Luteibacter rhizovicinus DSM 16549: one gene and its partner. The protein of the gene in region 2 interacts with the protein of the main gene of each other region in a pairwise test. Links are inferred from orthologs where the notes say so. Each region holds a gene or a part of one and is shown on either strand. Other genes may lie near its edges.

Region 1 (6,550 bases), 2.0 Mb from region 2 along the record:
CCAGGGACCGTCAGCGCCCTCGCTCACAGGGATCCCCTGATTGCTGGCCCATCGCTTCACTGCAGCTGCCTGCTGTAGGCCGGACAGGCGTCGAAGTTCCGATGCGTCAATGATGTGGTGGTTCACGGCTTCGCCGCCTCCTTCGATAGAGCGTGTGCGGTGTGACGGGCGTAGGTCGAAACGGCTCGCCAATACGCGGCCATCGGGCCCTTGCGCTTAGCCCAAGCCTTTTCGGCTTCGGTGTTCGCCTGGTGACGCAGGTCGCGCATGACTGCCTCGATAGGGGCGCGCTGGTCAGCGGGCAGGGCAGCGAGAGCCTTTCCAGCGGGAAGCTGCAGGAGCGGGTTCAGGTAGCCCATCAAAGATCCTCCAGCAGTGCGTCACCGCGCACATACAGCGGGTGGCGAGGCGCGCCCGACTTGGTCCGACCGAGGCAGTGAACGCTGGTTGCCGCGGTACGCAAGCCACCGAGGAACGTCGACGTGATCATTCGGCTCGCTGTGGCGTTCGCGCCCCATGCCGCGACCACGCGGCGGTCTTTCAGGACCTCGTCCAAGTGCCGGCTGTTGTCTGGACCAGCCGCCATCGCCATGTCGTCAGGCAACTCACTCGGATCAGTGGCGCGCCAGGCGAAGATGTTCACGACGGCGATCCCGCCGCAGTTCTCGCGGCGTGCGAAGCCCATGCACCGTCGAATCGTCGGGTCGTCCTCGCTGGCGTCCGCCGTGCTCGGGTTGAGCATGCAGAATACGAGGACCGGCAGGGTGTAATCCCACGTCCGCGTCAGAACGTAGCGATAGCGCCCGCACGGGCTGATGACAGCGGTCTTGTCCACGTCGCCGGTCGCGCGCACCATGGCGCCATTCATCAGGATGGGGAGTTCACGCATGGCAGGTTGCCTGGCGATATGGGGTATGGAGGTTGGGGATCTCGCGACGTGGGTGTCGGCTTTCGGAACAATCGCAGCTGTGGCCGTCGCCCTGAACTTGGCAGGCAGAGAATCGAAGCGACGAGAGGAGGACCGTTACGCTCGCGGACGTGTTATCGCCTCGTTCCTCTTCGCTGACGTTGGGATCATTCATCGCGCCATGGAGCTCGCCGCGGCTGCGCTCACTAAAGCCCAGACAGCAGGTTCTCGCGATGAAATGGCTGCGGCCGTATTCGATGCTTACCGAATAATCGAGCAGGCTGACACGATGAAGATTGCCGCCCATATGGACAAGGTGGTCGACCTTCCGGCTCGTCACGCGGTCGCGGTCGCCGCGCTTCCGGACAACGTCAAGGCGATCCGGAGCATCCTTATCGACCAAGTCAACGCTGGATCCAGTGCAACCGTGTCGGCTCTTCGCGATACCGCCGACAGTTGCCTTGCGCAGATATCGGTCACGAGGGCGCGCCTCGATGCATTCATGGCTGATTTTGAGCCCCAGTTCGTTGGCTGATTTCCACGGCGTCACGACTTCGCGCCTTCGTCGAGGCCGTCGCAACCGGCGCCAATGGCGCCCGAGTCGCTCGGCTTGGTGAAGCGCTGCCAGGGCACCCAGCCTCGCAGGCAATGGAACCCCCAGTCACGGACCCTCGGGCCTGTGATGAAGAGAGTGATGCAGGTCTTGCCCGGGAGCATCTCCAGCCGATGGGCAGTCCGCGGCATGCGAACCACGACCGATCCAGCAGTAAGCAGCGTCTGTGTGTGCACGCCGCCGGCGAGGATCCGGTGCTCAATGTATGAGCCGTTGAGCAGGACGCTCACGTTCCACCAGGGGTGGTCGTGGAGGGCGCGGGCATCGTCCGACCGAAGCAGCTCGTGCACGTACATGTTGAAGAACCGGTTCCTCGGGATGGCCCACCAGCGCTTTAGGTACGGACCCTGCTGCGCGCCATCCTTTTCCCCACCGTGGACGATGAAGTCAGGCTGTCGCTCGGTGACGCGAAGGGCGCGGCGGAGAAGCCAAAGACGGAACCGCGCGTTCATGCGGTCACCACTTCGCGCACATAGAACGCAAGCGGGCCGTCCTCTGCATCCCAGATGCCGGCAAGCAGCCAGCCATCGCCGTTCGGCACGGACGGAGTCCAGCCGTTCAGATCGTCCTGGCCGTCCTCGAACCACGCTTCCAACTGCTCGTCGGTCGCGTCATATTCGAACTCGACAAAGGTGCACTCGAGCCCAGCCTGGGCGAGTGCCTTGGAGTCGATGAAGCCTTCATCCTCGGTGTTGAAGGGCTTGTCGTAGAACTGCGGCAGATCGGGGTGCTCAGTGAAGCCGCGCTCGTCGTCGCGGACGTGGTCGCGGACGTTGGCGTAGATCGGGGCGGCGGCCATTATTCGGGCCTCGGCAGCTTGAACAGCACGGCCAGCTTCGCCAGGAGCCGCTCGTACTCGAGCGCCATGAGGGCGAAGTTCGCATCCAGCTCCGCCGCGGCCGACTCCGGGCTATCAGCCTGCTCGTCGAGCACGACGTCGGTGAACTTGACCTTGCGAACGACCAGGTCCTCACCGAGCACGAAGCTGATGCGGTCGTCGTAGACCAGGCCGATCTTGTAGACCTGCTTACCGGTGCGCAGGTGCTCGCGTACCTCGTCGGTGTCGAGGTCCTGCCGGCGGCACCGGGCGATCGCGCCGGATGCCGTGGCGGGGTCGCGCAGCTCGATCTCGTCGCCCAGGGTGAAGCCGGCCGGAAGCTCGCCGGTCGATACCCAGTGGGTCAGCAGCACGCGCGGCGATTCTTCCGGAGCGAGCGGGACGGCGGGGAAGCTGCCCAGGGCCTCGCGAATCTGGGAAAGCACCGTCTCGGCCGCCCCGCGGCTACCGGTGTCCACGACGACCCAGCCGGACTTGCGATCGACATACGCGGCGGTGCGCGACGGGCGGACGAAGGCACGGGGTAGGAGCTCGTTGAGAGCGTCGTCCTTGATGCGCTTGCGTTCGCGACCACTGACCTTCCGGCCCTCGTCCTCCACGATCTTCTGCACGCGCTTGGCGACTTCATCGTTAACGACGGCGGCCGGCAGCAACTTGTCCTCGCAGCCGGCGACGACCATGGTGTTCGACCCGACGATGTGCGTCAGATCCTCGGCCGAGCGGCCCAGCGGCGAGACGAAGCCACGGGTGGACATCTCCATCGGTCCCGCGGGGCGCAGGGCGTGATCGGGCAGGGCTTCGGCCAGGCGCTCAAGGTCGGCAGCCACAGCGGGAGAGAAGCGGAACAAGGTCAGGTTGCGGAAGAACATGGCAATCCTCAGGCGACGCGCGCCACGGCAAAGGGAGGGAGGTCGCTACCCGCAATTCGGGCGGCTTCCGTGATCAGTTCTTCGGCCTTGCGGAAGTCGGCGCGTCGGATGGCGTCGGCGATGGCCTGCCAATCCGTCGGCTCTGCCTCGTCGTCCACGCTTGCCGCATCAATCAGGCCGAGCTCGGCGAGGTCTTCGTCGTCGAGCTTCGCGATTACGGCGGAGACGTCGACCTCAACCTCAAGGGTTACGAACCGCATCGGAAATCCTTGCCGGCCGGAGCCGGCTCGTTGCTAAAAGGGAATCGTGTCGTCGTCGAATTCTTCGTTGGCCGGAGTACCGGTGGACTGGGGCGGCGTGTCGTGCGCGCGCTGCTCGAAGTCACGCTGCGCGCGACCCTTCCCGCCGCTGGCGCGCTCACCACCGCCATAGCGCGATTCGCCGTAACGGTCTGCCGGACGCTCCGAAGGCTGGCCGCCGAGCATCTGCATCTCGTTGCCGATGATGTCGGTCGAGTAGCGCTCGATGCCGTCCTTGTCGGTGTACTTGTCGGTGCGCAGCGAGCCTTCGATGTAGACCTGGCGACCTTTCTTCAGGTACTCGCCTGCGATCTCGGCGAGCTTTCCGAACAGCTTCACGCGGTGCCACTCAGTGCGCTCCTGCTTCTCGCCGGAGGCCTTGTCGGTCCAGGCTTCAGAGGTCGCGATGCGCAGCGACGTGATGGCCGTGCCGCTGCCCGTGTATCGCGTCTCAGGATCGGCGCCGAGGTTGCCGACGATGATTACTTTGTTGATGCCGCGAGCCATCAGACGTCCGGTGTCGTCGCGATTTCGACCGTCACGCCGCTGGTCGTGGCCGAGATCAGCTCGTCCTGCGTCGGGATGTCGACGTTGTACTCATCGAGTGCGACGTGGCGCAGCGCCTGCGGCTGCGAGGTTGCGCGCACCAGGCGCGGGTTCGTCGCGTCTTTGCGGGTAACGATGTAGATGCGGCTCGGGGTCTTGCTCACTGGGATCCTTTGCCGGTTTCCGCCGGCGCGGTGTTGGGATAGGAGCCGGTACATCAACCGCCGGCGTCGGTACGCGCCAAGCCCCGGGGGAGGGGAGGACGCTGGGCGTTCAGCGGCGGGGCGGCGGAAGCGACAGCAGCAGCGCGGCAAGCGCGAGCCAGGGTCCGACGATCACGGCGACGGCGGCCTTCTCATCCATCGGAGCGGACAGCCACCAGGCGATGAGACGGCGAATCACAGCGACCCCACCGGGGCGAACATCACGAAGATCGCGAGGCCAACGATCAGCATCAGCACGACGCCACGCGGGCTTTCGAAGTAACGCTGGAGGGTCGGCGTGGACGAAGAGGCATGCTTCAGCTGCTCGGCGGCCTGAACTTCGCGATCGCCTGCTGCCTTCGTCAGGGCGTAACGGAGCGCGCGGCGCTGCTGGACGGTGAGGCCGTTCATGCGACATCTCCGACCGTGAGTGCGACAACCGGATGCAACGTCCCGCGTATCCACAACTTCACCGTCTCGCCGCTCTGCATGGCTGCGAGATCGGCCGGTGTCGGCTCCCAGGCCGAGACCATGAACGGGCCTTCGGGTGTCTGGACGTCCTTGATCGGCAGCGCGCCGCAGGTCGTATCCTTGCCGTCCCAATCCACAGGGGCTCCGAACACCCGCGAGAAGCGCTCGATGCACTTGATGATCACTGCGCACCCCCAACGCTGTTGCCGTCGGAGTAGCCCTTGGCTCGCAGGCACGCCGGGACCGTTGTGTGCTTGATGTAATCGCTGCGATCCCGCCGGCGAATGTTGTGCGGAACCACCGCGCCGTACGTGCACTGGTCGACGTCGAGGTCGCGCTGGGTCTTGCGGACGAAGAAGGTCGACGCGCAGCCGATGGTGGTCACGCAGGCGAGGACGATGAGGCCGAGAAGGAACGGACGGGCGTTCATGCAGCCGCCTGCTGCGCGTCACGCGCCATGCCCAGATAGTGAGCCGCAGCACGCTCGCGGGCGCTGTCGATCAGGGCGTTATGCGCCGAGGCGAGGGCCTTGAAGGCATCCTTCGCGTGGAAAGCGGCGTCGGACGGAGCCGAGATATCGGATTCGATATCGGCGATCAGATCGTTGACTACCTTGACCAGTGCGCCAGTACGGTCGGCAAGCGCCTGGTGGTTCGAATTGACGAGCAAGTTGTCCATCGTCCTCTCCCATCGCCGTGTGGTGGCGTGGGTGAGACATTACGGCATTCCGTAATTACCTGTCAACGGTATTCCGTAATGTTTTTTCGGCAAGCTGCCTCTTAGGAAATTTCAGGGGGGAAAGGACGATGTTCAAGATCGACGATGGCGCCGCTCCGAATGCGGCAATGACGCGAAGCTGGCGCATGGACCGCTCGACCAATGAGCTTCTCGGGATATGCCGCGGCATCCTTGCGGACGGCGAGGTAAACCGTACAGAGGCCAAGTTCCTTCTCGACTGGCTGGACCGACACGTCGAATTCGCCCAGCACTTCCCGTACAACGTCCTCTATCCACGTGTGGCTGAGGCGCTGGCGGATGGCGTGCTTGATCTGGATGAAGAGCGGGATCTGCTTGAGGCTTTGACTGCTACGGTCGGCGGGGAGATCGCCCATCCCAACGGGGCGAATAGCCTGAGTACCGAGTTGCCCTACGACGAACCGCTTCCGACCATTCTTCATTCGGCGAGCGTATTTGTGGTCACCGGTACCTTCACGTTTGGCAAGCGCGCTGCTGTATGTGAAGCGATCGAAGCCAGGCATGGAGTCGTGCGGGCTGCTGTGTCAGGCAGCACCGATTACGTAATTGTCGGCGAGATCGGGTCGCGGGATTGGCTGCACTCTTCCTATGGCCGCAAGATCCAAGAAGCGGCGGACTTTCGCCAGCAGGGAAAAATGATCTCGATAGTTCCCGAGCGCCATTGGTCGGGATCGCTGAAGCCGCTGATCGTGGACTCGCCGATCCAATACTAAGTTCGCTCGTCACCACTAGCTTTAGGGTGGCAGCATCATCGGGGCGCAGCCGGCCGTCAGAACTCTTGCAGCGTCCAGGCAGCTAGCGCTCTGCCGCCGATCTCGATCTCGCTCAGAGGCGCGTCGATTGCGGGATAGTCCGGATTCTTGCTGAGGATCCGCAGCGTATTGCGCCCGACGAACTGCAGGCGCTTCACGAGGACGCGGCCCTCCCAGCGGAAGCAGTAGGCCGAGTCCTGATCGAAGTCCTTGACCCGGGTATCGATGAAGATGAGGTCCCCATCGTTGAACTGGCCCTTCATGCTGTCGCCGCGGCCGGTCATCACGCGAATCAC
Region 2 (12,751 bases):
CTTGCTCGCTCGCGCCGACCTACAAGGTGCCCGACGTACCGGCGGCCGACCTGTACGCCAATGCGACCTCGCCGTGGACTGAGGCGAAGCCAGCCGATCACCTTGACCGGGATGCCTGGTGGAAGCTCTACGGTGACTCGCGCCTCGACGACCTGCAGACGAAGCTGATCGCGAACAACGCCAGCCTCGCCGCCGCGCTCGCGCATTACGAGCAGTCCGAAGCATTCACGCGGCAGGTTCGTTCCGCGCTGTTTCCGACGCTCGGACTGAACGGCAATGGTCAGCGTGATCGCGAATCGGATACGCGGCCGCTTCGTGGCACCACGTCGCCGGCGGTGTATAGCTCGTACACGATCGGGGTGCAGGCCGACTATGAAGTCGACCTGTGGGGGCGCGTGCGCGATACCGTCGCCGCCGGTACGGCCGAGCAGGCCGCCGCCGCTGGCGATCTCGCCTCGGTGCGCCTGAGCCTGCAGGCCCAGTTGGCCGACAGCTACCTGCAGCTCAATGGCCTGGATCGCCAGGTCAAGGTGCTCAACGACAGCATCGTCGCCTTCAGTCGCGCGCTCGAACTCACGCAGTCGCGCCACGAGGGCGGCATCTCGTCCGGCCTCGATGTAGCTCGCGCGCAGACCCAGCTGTCCAACGCAAAATCGCAGCTCACCCAGACGCAGGCACAACGTGCGCTGATCCAGCATGCGATCGCCGTACTCGTCGGTGATTCCGCGTCCACCTTCAACCTCGCGACCAACGACGCGCAGGTGAAAGTGCCGACCATCCCGCTCGACGTGCCCTCGGTGATCCTCCAGCGTCGACCCGACGTTGCCGCTGCCGAACGCCGCACGGCCGAGGCAAACGCCCGGGTGGGTGTGGCGCGGTCGGCGTACTTCCCGCAGTTGACGCTCGACGCGCAGGGAGGCTGGCAGAGCAGCGCCTGGGGCAGCATTGCCACCGCGCCGAACCGCTTCTGGTCGATCGGTCCGACGCTGTTGTTGAGCGTGTTCGACGGTGGTCGTCGCAAGGCTGTCGTCGATGCCGCCAAGGCTGCGACCGACGAGGCCGGCGCGAAGTACCGCGACGTGGTCCTCAACGCCTTTGCCCAGGTGGAAGACAATCTCGTCCTGCTGCGCGATCTCGGCACGGCGCTCACCGACCAACGTGCCGCCGCCGACGCGGCGCAACGCTCGGTGGACCTGTCCCTTGACCGCTATCGCAACGGTGCCGTCGGCTACCTCGATGTGGTGCAGGCGCAGACGGCCGCGCTCGACGCCCAGCGTAGCGTTATCGACCTCGAAACCCGCCAGCTGCGTGCCAGCGTCCAGCTGATCCGCGCCCTCGGCGGCGGCTGGTCCCAGGCCTGAGCTTGGTGCTCTTGTAGGAGCCGAATGCATCGGCGAAAAGAACCATGTGGGAGCCGCTTCAGCGGCGAAAGGCTAACGGAGCGGTAAAGCCGCAATGCCCATCGCCGATGAAGCGTCTCCCACACAAAGCGGGCCATCCCAGGAAGAAGGCCCCCACAAGGTCACCTCGGCCGCCGTACACTCGGCGCCATGCATGCCATCCTCGAACGCCAGAAGCTCGCCCAGCTGACCGACGGTTCGCCGTCGGCTGCGGTTCGCATCGATCGCCTCGACCGTGCCATCGGACTGCTGGTCGATCATGCGGGTGACATCGCGGATGCCCTGCGCGACGATTTCGGTCACCGCTCGGTCCAGGGCTCGCTGATCACCGACGTCGCGGCTTCGATCGATCCGCTCAAGCACGCGAAGAAGCACGTCAAACGCTGGATGCGCCGCGCTGCACGCAGGGTATCGCCAGCCGCGCTCGCGCTGCTGGGTGCACGCGCCTGGGTCGACTACCAGCCCAAGGGCGTCGTCGGCCTGATCTCGCCGTGGAACTTCCCGTTCAATCTCACCTTCTCGCCCCTGGCTGGCATCCTCGCCGCCGGTAACCGCGCGATGATCAAGCCCTCGGAGTTCACGCCGCGCTCCTCGGCGCTCATGCAGTCGATGATCGCCAAAGCCTTTGGCGAAACCGAGATCGCAGTGATTACCGGCGACAGTCGTGTCGGTGAGCAGTTCTCCGCACTGCCGTTCGACCACCTCATTTTTACCGGGGCGACTTCGGTCGCGCGGCACGTCATGCGAGCGGCGGCCGAGAACCTCGTGCCGGTAACGCTTGAACTGGGTGGCAAGTCGCCGGCCATCGTCGGTCGCGATGCGGATCTCGATCTCGCCGCGAAGCGTCTGATGTTCGGCAAGACGCTCAACGCGGGCCAGGTCTGCGTCTCGCCGGATTACGCGTTGGTTCCTTCCGATCGCGTCGAGGCCTTCGTGGATGCCTTGCAACGGGCGGTGGTCGGCATGTTTCCCACGTTGAGCGGCAACCCCGATTACACGTCGATCGTCAATGTGCGTCATCACGAACGCCTGCTCGGTTATCTCGCGGATGCGACGGCGAAAGGCGCGACGCTACGCCCGCTCGGTGCCGCCGGAGAAACCTTCGACGACCGCCGTCTCGCGCCGACTGTCGTGCTCGGCGTCGACGACGAGATGGACGTCCTGCGCGAAGAGATCTTCGGGCCGATCCTCCCCGTGATTCCCTATGACGGCGTCGACGACGCGATTGCCCATATCAACGCGCATGCGCGACCGCTCAGCCTCTACTACTTCGGTAACGACAGAGACGAACAGGAGCGCGTGCTGGCACGCACGATCGTCGGCGGCGTGACCCTCAACGACACCATTCTGCACCTGACGATGGACGACCTTCCGTTCGGCGGTATCGGTCCGTCAGGCATGGGTGCGTACCACGGCGTCGACGGCTTTCGCACGTTCAGCCATGCGCGTTCCGTGTACCGGCAGGCGCGTTTCGATGTTTCGGCGATGTTGCGCCCGCCGTACGGCAAGACGGTGGACCGCCTGCTCGGTTTCAAGATCCGTCGGTAGCACCTCGTGTGGGAGCCGCTTCAGCGACGAAGAGAACCATGTGGGAGCCGCTTCAGCGGCGAAGAGCCAACGGAGCGGGGAAGCTGTAACGCTCATCGCCGATACATCGGCTCCCACAAAAAAAGGGGCCGTGAGGCCCCTTTTTGCTACACCGTTGAAGCGAAACTTACAGCTTCGCGCCCAGCAGTTCTTCGAGCTTGCGCTGGTCGACCGCGAACTTGCGGATGCCTTCGCCGAGCTTGTCGGTAGCCATCGCGTTCTCGTTGTGGCCCCAGCGGAACTTGGCCTCGTCGAGCTTGGCCGGCTTGGCTTCCTTCGCGCCGGTGTCCTTGAGCGCCACCGGCAGGTCGCTGGTGTTTTCGTCCAGTTCCTTCAGCAGCTCCGGCGCGATCGTCAGGCGGTCGCAGCCGGCGAGGGCCTGGATCTGGCCGATGTTGCGGAAGCTGGCACCCATGACGACGGTTTCATAGCCGTGCAGCTTGTACCAGTCGTAGATGCGGCGAACGGACTGCACGCCCGGATCTTCCGCCGGCGCGTAGGTCTTCTTGTCGGTATTGGCAACGTACCAGTCGAAGATGCGGCCGACGAACGGCGAAATCAGGAACACGCCGGCTTCGGCGCAGGCCACGGCCTGTTCGAAGCTGAAGAGCAGGGTGAGGTTGCAGTTGATGCCGTCCTTCTGCAGTTTCTCCGCAGCGCGGATACCTTCCCACGTCGAGGCGAGCTTGATCAGGATGCGCTCTTTCTTGATGCCGATTTCTTCGTAAAAGCCGATCAGGCGCTTGGCCTTGTCGATCGAAGCATTCGTATCGAACGAGAGGCGCGCGTCCACTTCGGTGGAAACCTTGCCCGGGACGATCTTGAGGATCTCGCGGCCGACCAGCACGGCGAGGCGATCGCCGGCATCGACCAGCTGCTGCTCACGGTTGTTGCTCTGACCCTTGGCCCACTGCACGGCCTCGTCGATGTAGCCCGAATAGGTCGGGATACCGGCCGCCTTCAGCAGCAGCGACGGGTTGGTGGTCGCGTCTTCCGGCTTGTACTTGGCAATGGCCGAGATGTCGCCGGTATCGGCTACGACGGTGGTGATCTTGCGCAGTTGCTCGAGCTGAGTGGTCACGTTGGGGTTTCCGTTACCTGGGAGACCTCTATTGTCGCGCCGATTGCCCCCGCCGTGTAGGCATCCATAGGTTTCGGTTCAGCCATGCGGCGTTCTGTCAGTAAAGATCGATGGGATCGACGTCGAGCGACCAGCGCACTTTACGTGCCTCGGGCAGCCCCAGCAGCGCGTGCTGCCACGGCCGGAGGAACGCGTGCAGGCGGCCGCGCGAGCTGGCCTCGACCAATAACTGGCCCCGATGGCGTCCCGCACGGAGGGGCATGGGGGCGGGCATGGGGCCGGCGATACGCAGATCCTCCGGCGGGCCGATGGCGATATGCGCCTGGCTCAGGAAGGCATCGACTTCGGCGCGTCCGAGAGCGTCGGCACGTAACAGCACCTGATGGGCGAAAGGCGGCAGGTCCAGCAGCCGGCGCTCGTCGAGCAGTTCGGTCGCCACGGCGCCGTAGCCACCACGTAGCAGCGCATGCAGCATCGGGTGATCCGGGTGGTGCGTCTGCAGGAGGACGCTGCCCGGCTTGCTCGCGCGTCCGGCGCGCCCCGCCACCTGGACCACCAGCTGGGCAAGGCGCTCGCCGGCACGGAAATCGACGCTGTGCAGCCCTTCGTCGACGCCGACGATGGCGACCAGGGTGAGATTGGGCAGATCGTGTCCCTTCGCCAGCATCTGCGTACCGACGAGAATGGCCGGTTTGTCTTCGCGCAGGCCGTCGAGGATCTCGCCGAAAGCATCGCGGCGTCGCGTGGTTTCGCGATCGATGCGCACCACGGGCACGTCGGGAAACCGCGCTGTCAGGGCTTCTTCCAGCCGCTCGGTGCCCTGGCCCTGGGGGCTGATGTTGGCCGAGGCGCAGGACGGGCAGGTGAGTGGTACCGCCATCGTATTGTCGCAGTGATGGCAGATGAGCCGGCGGCGACCGGCGTGCAAGGTCATGGGCCGGTCGCAGCGCGGGCAGTCCGCGTGCCAGCCGCAGTCGTAGCAGAGCAGGACCGGGGCGTAACCCCGCCGGTTGCGGAAGACCAGCGCCTGTTCGCCGCGGCCCACGCAGGCGGCCACGGCATTCATCAGCGTGGGCGACATGCCGTGGTCGAGGCGTTGCGCGCGCATGTCGACGATCTGCACGCGGGTCGACTGCGTCGCGCCGGGTCGGCCCCGCAGCACCAGTCGCTGGTAGCGCCCCGCTTCGACGTTGCCCAGTGTCTCCAGCGATGGCGTGGCGGAGCCCAGTACCACGGGCACGCCATGGGCGCGAGCGCGGACGAGCGCGAGATCGCGAGCGTGGTATCGGAAGCCTTCCTGCTGTTTGTAGGACGCGTCGTGTTCCTCGTCGACGATGATCAGGCCGGCGTGTGGCAAGGGCGTGAACACCGCCGAGCGCGTACCGAGGACCACCTTGGCGCTGCCATTGCGCGCCCGCAGCCACGCGCGCGCGCGATCGCCCTCGGCGAGATTGGAATGGAGCACTTCGATCGTCACGCCGAGGCGCTCGCGCAGGCGGCGGACGGTCTGTGGCGCCAGACCGATTTCCGGCACCAGCAGGAGGGTCTGTTTGCCGTCGGCCAGCGCGCGTTCGATCAGGGCCAGGTAGACCTCGGTCTTGCCGCTGCCGGTGACACCATCCAGTACATAAGGTTGGAAGCGACCGAACCCCTCTCCCATCGCAGTGACTGCGGCCGCCTGCTCCTCGCTCAGGGCAGGGCCCGGCGCAGGGCTGGCGGGCAGCGATGATTCCTCGAGCTCCGATTTTTCGACCAGGCCGGCTTCGACCAGGCGGCGGGCCGCCGCGCGCCACTCCGGCAAAGCGAAGGCGAGATCGTCGGCAGCGCGGGGGCCGTCGGCCAGTGCATCGAGCAAGGCGGCCGAGCCACCCTTGCGGCTGCGGGCATCGCGTGCACTGCGGCCCTGGAGGGTCAGCGCCCAGACCTCACGGCCGGTGGCTGGCAGGGGCCGGGGTTCGCGGAGCGCGAGGGGCAGGGCATTGGCGAAGGCCTCGCCTGGCGCGCCGGCCCAGTAGTCCGCCGCCCAGGCGAGGGTGGCCAGCAACTCGGCGTCCAGGAGCGGCGTCTCGTCCAGCACCTCACTCACCCGCTTCAGACGCTTGACCCCGACGACGGCTTCCGCGGCGGGATCGATCACGATCCCGACCATCTCGCCCCGTCCGAAGGGCACGCGCACGCGCGATCCCGCCTGCGCGCTCCCTGCCTCGGGCGGCAGGTAATCGAACAGGGTCAGGAGGGGGACGGGTAAGGCGACACGGAGGACGGCGGTCATGCGACCCCTAGTTTAACGACCTATGCCGATTTCGCTGGTCAATGATTGACCAGCGCGCCATAGGCTTGGGCTGATAAGACATCCCCCAAAAGAGGAATCCGAGGTAAGTGCCCGCCCGCAAGAGGGTTTCCGTGTTATCCACAAGTCCTGTGGATAAGTCTGTGGATGAGCTCCGGATGGGGGGCATCCAAGGCGCATGGTTGGGCCCTTCAGCTTAGCTTGGGTAGATTTTAACCAAGCTGAAATATAGTGTTTAATCAATAACTTAAAAATGCGACGCTGGCGACGTTCATCTGGCGTCTATAAATCCTTGACAAAAGCGAAGGGGTCTTCGTGCCTGTGCACAACCGGCTGGACGGTAGGAAAAAATCCTAGTGGGTCATGCCCACGATGGCAGCGATCACTACGGCAAACAAAAGCAGCCAGAAATAGACGCTGCCTATCAGCCAGTACTTCAGGATAGTCATGGGCCATCCCTGCCGATAGACCCGTTTCTGCATCACCAACAGGTAGATCGGCATCCATACCCACATGGCGAACTGCACGAAGCCGATAGCGGTTCCGGCCAGGGCGAGTCGCGGGGCGATGGCCTCCCGGGCGAAGCTCAGCAGGATCAGGCCCAGCAAGGAAATGAAGAGGAAGGCGTGGCTGTGCAGGCTGACAATGAGGTGTTCCATGTAGAGCCGCCGACGGAACGCATAAAACACCTTCAGGACCAGGGCGAACACCGGGATCATGAAGAACATCGTCTGGGGCAGGACGGAGAAGAAGCCGTCCAGAATGCGACGGACGGCCTCGTCCTTGCCCGGACCCTTGTTCAGGATCGGGATGAGGTTGGCCTTGAAGTGGCCAAAGCCAGCATTGAGCCGCCGGTTCAGGGCGTCCGGGAACCAGCTGACGCTGATCTTCGAATCGCTACCGAACCATTGCTCGACCTTGGCCTCGCCCCGCCCGGGTTGCTCCTCGGTGGGCGCGGTTTCGCCGGCCTCGGTGGGAATCGGGGGTGCCTTGAGTTGGGTCAGGCGCGCATTCGCCGCCTGGTGGATGAGGCCGGCGGCGGCACCCAGGCCCGCCTTGGCGGCGCCGGGCAACGACGGGTCGTTGCGCGCGGTGCGCACCTCATGGATCTGGTCGTCGTAAAGCTCATGGACTTCGTCGGCCGTCTTCGCGCTGGCGAAAGCGTCGATGGAGTCCCGCGCCGCCGTGCCCTCGACGTTACCGACCTTGAAGTCGCCGATGGCCAGGTGCATGAAGAAGAAGGCGAGCAGGCAGAACACGAACATCAGGCGGAAAGGCGCGATATAGCGCACCCGCCGGCCGGAGAAGTATTCCAGGGTGAGAAAACCCGGCTTCGTGTAGAGCGGTGGCAGCGTATGCACGATGCGCTCGTCGAGATGGAAGAACAGGTCTCCCGCGTCCTCGAGCATGTGCGATACCGGCTGGATCACGCTTTTGACGGACTGCCCGCAGTCGTGACAGAAGGCGCCCTGGAGTGCCGCTGTGCAGTTCGCGCACAGCAGGACGGGCGACGGCTTCAGTTCGTTCATCCTTATAACCCCGTGTTTTCCCCCTACGAACTCGGATGATGGCATGGGAGGCGGCTACAATGGGCGGCCCTCCCTGCGTGCTTTTCATCATGTCCTTCGACCGTGCCCGCGCGCGTCGCGAGATCGGCGCCACCGTCCGGCTGGCCCTCCCGATGATTTTCGCGCAGCTCTCCGCCATGGCGCCCAACGTCGTCGACGCCGTACTCGCCGGGCATCAGGGCGCGCATACCCAGGCCTCGGTCGTGACCGGTGTGAACATCTGGGTGCTGGCCCTGGTCTTCGGCCTCGGTACGATGATGTCGGTGCCGCCGACCGTCGCGCAGCTCGACGGTGCGGGCCGGCGCGGCGAAGTGGGGGCGATCTTCCACCAGGCCCTGTATATCGCCTGGTTTCTCGGCGCCATCATGACGTTCGCCGTCTGGCACGCCTCGCCGCTGATGGCGCTGTTCGGTGTCGTCGAGTCCATGCGCGCGGACGTGACGGCCTTCCTGCACGCCATCTGCTTCGCGGCGCCGGCACTGACGACGTATTTTGCCTTGCGCGGCCTCTCCGAGGGCCTGTCCATGCCGCGGCCATCAATGTATTTCAGCTTCGGCGGCCTGCTCATTCTCGCGCCGCTGGGCTATGTCCTCATGTACGGCAAGCTGGGCTTCCCGGTCATGGGCGCGCGCGGCAGCGGCATCGCCACGGCGATCGTGCTCTGGCTGGAGATGATCGGATTCGCCATCTACGTTTTCCGGCACCGCAACTACCGCGACCTCAATCTTCGTCAGCGCATGGCGAAGCCGGATCTGAAGGCGATCGGCCAGCTGCTCAATATCGGTTTGCCCATGGCCGTCACGCTGTTGATGGAAGCGGGCATGTTCGTTGCCGTCGCGCTGATGATCGGTCGCCTCGGTGAAACGGTGACCGCCAGCCATCACGTCGCGCTTAATGTCGCGTCGGTCGCCTTCATGATCCCGCTGGGCCTGTCCATGGCCATCACCGTGCGTGTCGGCAATGCCGCAGGCCGCCGAGACATCAAGGGGGTGCGCTACGCCGGCATGTCGGGCATTGCGCTGGTGCTGGTCACGCAGTTCGTCTCGTCGGGAATCATGCTGCTCTTTCCCGTCCCGATCGCCAGCCTCTACACCAGCGACCCGGCCGTGATCGCCATGGCCTCCCAGCTCTTGATCCTCGCGGGCTTCTTCCAGTTCTCCGATGGCATCCAGGTCGCCTCCAACGGCGCGCTGCGTGGCCTTAAAGACACCCGCGTGCCGATGGGCATCACCATGTTCGCGTACTGGGGCGTGGGCGTTCCGGTGGGCTGGTACCTGGCCTTCGCCCACGACATGGGCGCGCGAGGCATGTGGATGGGCCTGATCGCCGGGCTGAGCATGGCGGCGATTCTTCTTTTCCTGCGATTCTGGCGAAGCAGCGCCACGGGCCGCTGGCCGGAAGACGCCGGATCGACGCCCCTGCCAATCCACACGTGATGCCGTCGCGCCGACGCGCTACGCTCGACACAACCTTCGAGGAACCCGCTTAGATGCCGGACCGTCACGACGCCACGCCGCCACCCCTGCCCGGTCGCCCGCAGCCTGTTCCCCCGCCGCGACGCGGAGGCGGCTTCGGCCGGTTCCTGCGTAGCCTTGGCCGGGGCCTCAACATCACCCGGCTGATCATCATCAATGCGATCTTCTTCGGGATCCTCGCGATCTTCGTGGTCGTGCTCATGGTCAGCGGCCATGCGAACAAGGTCGAAGACAAGACGGTGCTGGTGCTGGCGCCCGAGGGGGCGCTGGTCGAGCAGTACAGTGCCGATGCGCTTTCGCGAACCATCGCCCGCATGTCCGGCGACGGCGTCAAGCAGGTGCAGGTGCGCGATCTCGTGCGCGCGATCGACGCTGCGGCCAAAGACAGCCGGATCAGCCAGATCGTGCTGCGCACCGACAAACTGCAGGCGGGCGGCTTTGCCGCCCTGCGCGAGGTGGGTGCCGCCCTCGATCGCTTCCGCGCCGCCGGCAAGCCGGTGCTCGCCTGGGCCGTGAGCCTTGACCAGGGCCAGTATTATCTCGCGGCCCATGCCGACAAGCTCTACGTCGATCCGCAGGGCGGCGTGATGGCCACCGGTCTGGCCAATTACCGCTTGTTCTACAAGGATCTGCTCGACAAGCTTGGCGTGGAAGTGCACCTGTTCCGCGTCGGCCAGTTCAAGAGCGCCGCCGAGCCGTTCATCCTCGATCACGCGTCGCCGGAATCGAAGGAAGCCGATGCTTATTGGCTAGGCGGTCTATGGACCTCCTGGATCGAAGAAGTGGCCAAGCTGCGCCACATCGCGCCGGCCGTCCTTCGCGCGGACGTGGACAACCTCGCCGAACGCGTGCGCGACGCCAACGGCAGCCTGGCCGATCTGGCCGTGCAGGAGAGGCTGGTCGACGGTATCGCCAACGAGCAGCAGTTCGTCGCCATGCTGCGCGAGCGCGGCGTGCCTGCGGGCAAGAAAGACCAGGGCTTCCGTCAGGTCGAGCTCGACGGCTATCTCGCCGACCGCGGGCTTTCCACCACCGACATGCTGCAGACCGGCCAGGGCGTCACCGTGGTCGTCGCCGAAGGTGAAATCACCTCCGGCAAGCAGGCGCAGGGCAGCATCGGCGGCGAGTCCACGGCCGCCCTGATCCGTTCCGTGCGTTTCGACCGTCGTACCCGCGCGCTCGTCCTGCGCGTGAACTCGCCGGGTGGCGAGGTCTACGCCGCCGAGCAGATCCGTCGCGAGGTGGCGGCGACGCGTGCCGCCGGTATCCCGGTGATCGTCTCGATGGGCGATGTCGCCGCGAGCGGCGGTTACTGGATATCGATGAACGCCAATCGCATCTATGCGGAGCCGAATACCATCACCGGTTCCATCGGCATCTTCGGCATGTTCTACACCGTGCCGGATACCCTGGCGAAGATCGGCGTGAAGAGTGACGGTGTCGCCACGAGCCCGCTCGCCGGTGCGTTCGACATCACGCGCCCGCTCGACCCGAAGGTGAGCATTCTCATCCAGAGCATCATCGACAAGGGTTATCGCGACTTCGTCGGCAATGTCGCCAAGGCGCGTGGCAAGGATTTCGCATCGATCGATGCGATCGCCCAGGGTCGCGTGTGGACCGGCCAGCAGGCGCTCGATCGTGGCCTCGTCGACCGGATCGGCAGCCTCGACGACGCGATCCGCGACGCCGCGGCGGAGGCGAAGCTCGGCAAGGATTTCAACGTGCGTTACGCCGAGAAGCCGATGGGCGCCTTCGAGCGCTTCCTGACCAATGTCGGCGACAGTTCCGAAACGCACGTGGCGCTGTCGTGGGGTCTGCATCTGCCGAGTTGGGTGGCCGAGCTGCCGCGGCTGGCGCCGGAGTTTGCGCTGTTCCGTACGGCGGAAGCAGGAAAGCCGCACGTCTACGCGTATTGCTTCTGCTCGCCGCGGTAAAAGCCTTATCTCACTGCGTCTGCGCGTCCACCGCCTCACGTTGCGCCTTTGCCTGGTCGTCCACGGTCTTCTGCACGTCCTGCGCCTTCTTCTTCTGCGCCTCCATCGAATCCCAGGGCGTTGACACGCGCGCCTGGGGTGTCGGCGGTTGCTGCGGCGTCGGGGGCGCCGGCTTCGAACAGGCGGCACAGGCAAGGACGAGCGCGAACGGAAGAGCGGTGCGGATCATGAGGGTTCCCTCGAAGGTCGCGTCGAGTCTCGCGCGCGCGGCCGGTCAGCGCAATCGTGCGCCGTAGAAACCGTTACCCCGTTCCACTTCCACCGGCCAGCCGAACAGCTCCGAGAGGTGACTGTCGGCGAGCAGGCGTTCCTTGGGTCCCTGATCGAAAAGGCGGCCGTCACGCAGCATCACCACGTGATCGATCTCCGGCACGATTTCCTCCACGTGGTGCGTGACCAGCACGAGGGTGGTTCCTTCGCGGGCCAGCTCGCTGAGCAGGTCGAGGAAGCGTCGCCGCGTGCCGGGGTCGAGCCCGGCGCAGGGTTCGTCCAGGAGCAGCGCGCGTGGACGGTGAACGAGCGCTCTGGCGATCAACACCCGTCGAGCTTCGCCGGTCGACAGTGTCGAAACGTCGCGCTCGGCCAGATGCGCTGCGCCGACACGCACGAGGGCGTCCATCGCCTGACGGCGCATGGCGTCGTCGACGATGTGATCGAGGCCAAGCGTCATCGACGCGAAGAAACCCGAAAGCACGGCGTTCAATGCCTGCTCGTTGCTCGCTTCGAACTCCCGACGCAGATCGGACGACACAACGCCGAGGAGAGAGCGTAGTTCAGTCACGTTCCAGCGGTCACGGCCGAAGATGCGCACGACCGCTGAACCATCGTCGTGGACGAGGGGATAGATGCGCCGCTCGATCAACTTCACCAGGGTGGATTTGCCCGAGCCGTTAGGGCCGAGGATGGCCGTGTGCTGGCCCGGCGCGATCGCCAGGGAGAGGGCATCGAGCAGTCGCCGGTTCTCGCGGAGCACCGTGGCCCGGTCGATGGAAAGCAGGGCATCGTGATCGGTCATCGCTCCATCCTGTCGCAAGCGGCCGATGGGCTCAACCCTTCGTCGAACGGCAGGCACGCTGTACGATTCGTCTATCGAAGGAGACCTCCCATGCATCCACGACTTAGCAGCTGGCGCCTCGACGGACGCACCGCCCTCGTCACCGGAGCCAGCAAAGGTATCGGCTACGCCTGCGCGCGTGAGCTGGCGGTCCTTGGTGCCGATGTCCTCCTGGTGGCCCGCGACGAACTCCAACTGGAGGAAGTGCGCGACGAGCTCGCGGAAGAGTGCCCCGAGGTCGAGATCCTGGCGATGGCCGCCGACCTGTCGGACGAGGAAGATCGTCTGGCCGTGTTCGACTG

The links.
Region 1: the proteins of BJI69_RS05255 (region 2) and ssb interact in binary tests that used the Escherichia coli proteins (3 or more experiments, as listed by UniProt). The link is inferred for Luteibacter rhizovicinus DSM 16549 from one-to-one orthologs.

The regions. Positions count from the first base shown.
Region 1 is NZ_CP017480.1:3,128,131-3,134,680, forward strand. The notes cover bases 2,278-5,056. They hold ssb (single-stranded DNA-binding protein), read right to left. Parts: upstream 4,034-5,056; coding sequence 3,521-4,033; downstream 2,278-3,520. Other genes in these bases: BJI69_RS14250 (hypothetical protein), read right to left, coding at 2,278-2,319; BJI69_RS14255 (recombination-associated protein RdgC), read right to left, coding at 2,319-3,227; BJI69_RS14260 (hypothetical protein), read right to left, coding at 3,236-3,487; BJI69_RS14270 (hypothetical protein), read right to left, coding at 4,033-4,236; BJI69_RS23055 (hypothetical protein), read right to left, coding at 4,346-4,474. Also shown: BJI69_RS14230 (hypothetical protein), read right to left, coding at 123-359; BJI69_RS14235 (DUF1643 domain-containing protein), read right to left, coding at 359-889; BJI69_RS14240 (hypothetical protein), read left to right, coding at 969-1,442; BJI69_RS14245 (hypothetical protein), read right to left, coding at 1,454-1,972; more of BJI69_RS14250, read right to left, coding at 1,969-2,277; more of BJI69_RS14285, read right to left, coding at 5,057-5,176; BJI69_RS14290 (hypothetical protein), read right to left, coding at 5,173-5,424; BJI69_RS14295 (BRCT domain-containing protein), read left to right, coding at 5,553-6,215; BJI69_RS14300 (XRE family transcriptional regulator), read right to left, coding at 6,272-6,550. UniProt on the Escherichia coli protein: Plays an important role in DNA replication, recombination and repair. Binds to ssDNA and to an array of partner proteins to recruit them to their sites of action during DNA metabolism. Acts as a sliding platform that migrates on DNA via reptation.
Region 2 is NZ_CP017480.1:1,128,021-1,140,771, reverse strand. Bases 3,754-6,745 are described here. They hold BJI69_RS05255 (primosomal protein N'), read right to left. Parts: upstream 6,341-6,745; coding sequence 4,166-6,340; downstream 3,754-4,165. Other genes in these bases: BJI69_RS05250 (DUF3667 domain-containing protein), read right to left, coding at 6,712-6,745; tal (transaldolase), read right to left, coding at 3,754-4,068. Outside these bases: BJI69_RS05270 (efflux transporter outer membrane subunit), read left to right, coding at 1-1,361; BJI69_RS05265 (coniferyl aldehyde dehydrogenase), read left to right, coding at 1,551-2,948; more of tal, read right to left, coding at 3,115-3,753; more of BJI69_RS05250, read right to left, coding at 6,746-7,887; BJI69_RS05245 (MATE family efflux transporter), read left to right, coding at 7,977-9,362; signal peptide peptidase SppA, read left to right, coding at 9,416-11,335; BJI69_RS05235 (hypothetical protein), read right to left, coding at 11,346-11,564; BJI69_RS05230 (ABC transporter ATP-binding protein), read right to left, coding at 11,610-12,410; BJI69_RS05225 (SDR family oxidoreductase), read left to right, coding at 12,501-12,751.